Regions from separate parts of the Actinocorallia herbida genome, predicted to be linked through region 1. Evidence: riboswitches for the same ligand, from Rfam matches in the RefSeq annotation. Region 1 holds a riboswitch; the other holds the start of a gene.
The links. A riboswitch is a leader RNA that binds a small molecule or an ion and turns the genes downstream of it on or off. The one in region 1 is predicted to bind thiamine pyrophosphate.
Positions count from the first base shown of each region.

Region 2: it holds a riboswitch for thiamine pyrophosphate, as region 1 does, so the genes downstream of both, EDD29_RS41350 (purine-cytosine permease family protein) here and thiO (glycine oxidase ThiO) in region 1, are expected to answer to the same signal.

Region 1 covers NZ_RJKE01000001.1:1,419,818-1,421,981, reverse strand. The annotation lists gene EDD29_RS06760 (NAD(P)/FAD-dependent oxidoreductase) at 1-667, opposite strand, end outside; TPP riboswitch at 839-947, shown strand; gene thiO (glycine oxidase ThiO) at 947-2,041, shown strand; gene thiS (sulfur carrier protein ThiS) at 2,038-2,164, shown strand, end outside.
Region 2 covers NZ_RJKE01000001.1:9,075,209-9,077,372, reverse strand. The annotation lists gene EDD29_RS41365 (Fpg/Nei family DNA glycosylase) at 1-22, shown strand, start outside; gene EDD29_RS41360 (SSI family serine proteinase inhibitor) at 63-515, opposite strand; gene EDD29_RS41355 (rhodanese-like domain-containing protein) at 558-896, shown strand; TPP riboswitch at 954-1,068, shown strand; gene EDD29_RS41350 (purine-cytosine permease family protein) at 1,064-2,164, shown strand, end outside.

The sequences.
Region 1 (2,164 bases):
CGACGACGACCGCGTCGGCGTCCAGGAACTCCCCGCCGACGAGCGCGACCCCGCCGTCCTCGATCGAGGCGACCTTGACGCCGCAGCGCAGCTCGACGCCCGCCTCGGCGTACCAGGGCACGGTCAGCGCGCCCAGCTCGGTCCCGAGCGCGACGGCCACGGGGGTCTCGGCGGCCTCCAGGACGGTCACCCGGCAGCCGAGCTTGGCCGCGCTGGTCGCGACCTCGGCGCCGATCCATCCGGCCCCGACGACGACCACGCGCGCCCCGGAGACGAGCAGGGGACGCAGCTCCAGCGCGTCCTTCATGGTCCGGATGACGTGCTGGGGACCCGGCCCAGGCAGCCTGATGGGATCCGCGCCCGTGGCGATCACCAGACCGTCGTAAGTCAGGTCGCCGGCCGTCGTCTCCAAGACGCGTTCGTCGGCCCGCAGCCCCGTGGCGGTGACGCCGAACCTGACGTCGCAGTCCAGCGCGTCCCAGGCGGCGTCGACCGTGGTGTCGTCGCTGTCTCCGGTGAGGACCGCCTTGGACAGCGGCGGCCTGTCGTACGGGAGCACCTCCTCCGCACAGACGAGGGTGAGCGCGCCCGTGTACTCCCTGGCCCGCAGCGCCTCCACGGCGCGCACTCCGGCGAGACCGCCGCCGACGACGATGACCCGTTCCATGCAAAACCCTCCACGACACCCACAGACCGGCCTCGGGACCGGATGACGGCCGTTCGCCGGATCCAGTCATAGCCGGACCGGCAAGGTGCCGCCACCATAGCCGTCGCGAAGAACGGCGTTCTGCACAGGGATGCCGGATATCTCATGATTGCTGCTCAGGGCATACGCTGGTGGCGAAGGCACGGGAGCCCCCGCGGGGGCTGAGAGGGGAGCGCGCGGCTCCCGACCGTAGGAACCTGATCCGGGTCATGCCGGCGAAGGGAGCGAACGCGCTTGATCGTGATCATCGGAGCCGGGGTCGTCGGCCTCGGCATCGCCTGGCGGGCGGCCCAGCGGGGCCTGTCCGTCACCCTCGTGGACCCCGCGCCCGGGTCGGGCGCGAGCCACGTCGCGGCCGGGATGCTGACCCCCGTCGGCGAGCTGCAGTACGGCGAGGAAGACCATCTGATGCTCGGCATCGACTCGCGCGACCGCTACCCGGCGTTCGCCGCCGAGCTGCGCGAGCTGACCGGGATCGACGTCGGCTACCAGCGCGAGGGCAACCTCTCGGTCGCCTACGACGGCGACGACCTCGCCTTCCTCCGCGACCAGCACGAGTTCCAGGCGTCCCTGGGCCTGCGCACCGAGCTCCTCACCGGACGCGAGTGCCGCGGGCTCGAGCCGATGCTCGCCCCGTCCGTGCGCGGCGGAATCCTCGCGCCCGACGACGGCAGCGTGGACCCGCGCAAGGTCCTCGCCGCCCTTCTCCAGGCCTGCGCCGACGTGCCCATCGTCCGGCAGCGCGCGCGGGAGATCGTCGTCGAAGGCGGCCGCGCCAAGGGCGTCCGGCTGGAGGACGGCACGGTGCTGGCCGCCGACCAGGTCGTCCTGGCCGCCGGGAGCTGGTCGGGCGGACTCGACGACCTGCCCGTCCGGCCCGTCAAGGGCCAGATCATCCGGCTGCGCTCGCCGCGGCCGTTCCTCACCCGCGCCACCCGCGGCCTCGTCCAGGGCTTCTCGATGTACCTCGTGCCCCGCCCCGACGGGGAGCTGGTCGTCGGCGCCACCCAGGAGGAGCTGGGGTTCGACGGCCGGGTCACCGCGGGCGGCCTCTGGGAGCTGCTGCGCGACGCCCGCGCGCTCTTCCCGGGCGTCACCGAGCTGGAGTTCGCCGAGGTCAAGGCGTCCTTCCGCCCCGGCTCCCCCGACAACGCCCCGATCCTCGGCCGTTCGGGGACCGAGGGCCTGGTGTACGCCACGGGCCACTACCGCAACGGCATCCTGCTCGCCCCGCTCACCGCCGACGCCGTCGCCGGGGTGCTGGCGGGCGGGGACCTGCCCGAGGTGGCCCGCCCCTTCACCGCAGCCCGTTTCGCCCCCGTGGAGACCCGATGAGAGTGCACGTCAACGGAGACCTCCGCGACCTCGCCGCCGGCACGACCGTCGCCGACGTCGTCGCGGGCACGGCGGGGCGGAGCGCGGCCGCGGAGGGCCGCGGGATCGCGGTGGCGCTGAACG
Region 2 (2,164 bases), 7.7 Mb from region 1:
TTTGTCCCGTCTGATCAGGTAGATGGGGGGTTGTAGGGGCGTGGGGGGTTAATGCCTAAGGGCTAGCGGACCTTGGGCAGCTCGCCGAACAGCTCGGAGACCTTCTCCCAGCGCTGGACCTCGCACCCGTCCTTGCGCGTGAACGTCGCGTCGACGGCGGTGCCCTTCCAGGTGCCGGTCACGGTGCCCTGCTCGGGGCCGCCGTACTGGGTCCCGCACTGGGAGCCGGCCGGGACGGGCGTGAACGCCTCGGCGCCCGAGGACGCCAGCTGGGCGCAGGCCTTGGCGGCGGCGGGGTGGGTGCCGCCCGCGGGGTCACAGGTGAGCGTCCAGGACTCCTCCGGGGCGCTCGGGGACTTCTTGAGCGTGATCGTGAGCTGGTCGGCCGCGGCGGCCGCGTTGGGGGACGCGGTCTCCTGCTCGGCCGACTGGCCTCCGCAGGCCGTGGCGGCGGCCACGACGGCGGCGGTGAGCAGGAGCAGCTTCGCGCCGGTCTTCGGCGATGAGGTCCTCATGGCGATTCGACGTGGGGGTGCGATCCACGGTTCCATGGGTCCGTGACGAATTTCGGCGGAAGCATTCCCAGCGTCGGCGCGCTCCAGATCCCGGACGGCGCGTATCTTCTCGACGTCCGTGAGCAGGACGAGTGGGACGCCGGGCACGCGCCCGAGGCGGTCCACATCCCGATGAGCGCGCTCAACGAGCGGGCGGGGGAGATCCCGCAGGACCGCGAGGTCTACGTGGTGTGCCGGGTCGGCGGCAGATCGGCCCAGGTGACGGTCGCGCTGAACAACGCGGGCTGGAAGGCCCTGAACGTCGACGGCGGCATGATCGCGTGGGAACGGGCGGGCCTCCCGGTCGACGCCGTGGGCGACGCGGAGCCGTACATCGCCTGAGATATCCCCCTGACGTGGGGTGATCTTGGGGGATAGGGGTACGATTCGCGCCGAATCAACCCCCACCGCGGGAGCTCGGAAGTAGGCCGGGCTGAGAGGGCGACCCATCTGTCGCCGACCGCATGAACCTGTCCGGGTAATGCCGGCGTAGGGAGAGTGCTCCTCGCATGTCTTCAAGCACGCTTGAAAACCGCCCCCAGCGCCCCGAAGGCCCCGCTGAGGCGCCGCTGACCCTCGACGAACCCGCCCCGCGGGTCCTGTCGTTCTGGGACCAGAGCGCCTTCTGGGCCAACCTCGGCGTCAGCCTGTTCGCGTTCTCCGGCGCCTACACGGTGCTGGCGCCCGACGAGAACGGCGTTCCGCAGCTCTCCATCGCGGCGGGCATCGCCGCGATGATCATCGGCACCCTCGTCGGCGGGCTCATGCTCGGCCTCGCCGCGGTGCCCGGCGCCCGCACGGGCCGGCCGGCGATGGTGATCCTGCGGGGGCTGTTCGGCGCCCGGCTGTCGTACGCGCCGACGGTGCTCAACATCGCCCAGCTCATCGGCTGGGGCACGTTCGAGCTCATCGTCATCGCCGACGCCGCGCACGAGCTGTTCGGCGGAGGCCCGCGCTGGGTCTACGTGCTCATCGCGGGAGTGCTCACCACGGCTCTGACGATCTGGCCGCTCGGCTCCGTGCGCCTGCTGCGCCGGTTCGTCACCATCGCCGTGGGGATCGCGCTCGTCTGGTTCTACATCCAGTTCGTCAGGGCGGGGCTGCCCGACCTGACCGCCCACCCCGGGGCGTCCGGGGGAGGGCCGTTCGGCGCCGACTGGAGCCTCTTCTGGCTCGCGATCGACGCCGCCCTGGCCGTCTCGATCTCGTGGGTGCCGCTCGCCGCCGACTACACCCGGCACGCGCGCAGCGAGCGGGCCGCCTTCGGCGCTGCCAGCGGCGCGTACGCGGTCACGCAGATCATCGCGTACACCCTCGGACTCTTCGCCCTCGTCCTCGCGGGCCAAGGCGGCGGCGTCTACGGGCCGTTCCTCACGGTCACGGCCGGCGCGGTCTTCTTCTTCGTCTTCGTCCTGCGTGAGGCCGACCAGTCGTTCGCGAACGTCTACTCCACCGCGCTCTCGATCCAGAACCTTGTGCCGCGTGTGGACCGTCGTGTCCTGAGCGTCGGCCTCGGGGCGCTCATCACGGTGCTCGCCCTCGTCCTGAACATGGACGACTACTACGGCTTCCTCGCCCTCATCGGCTCGGTCTTCGTGCCGCTGCTCGGC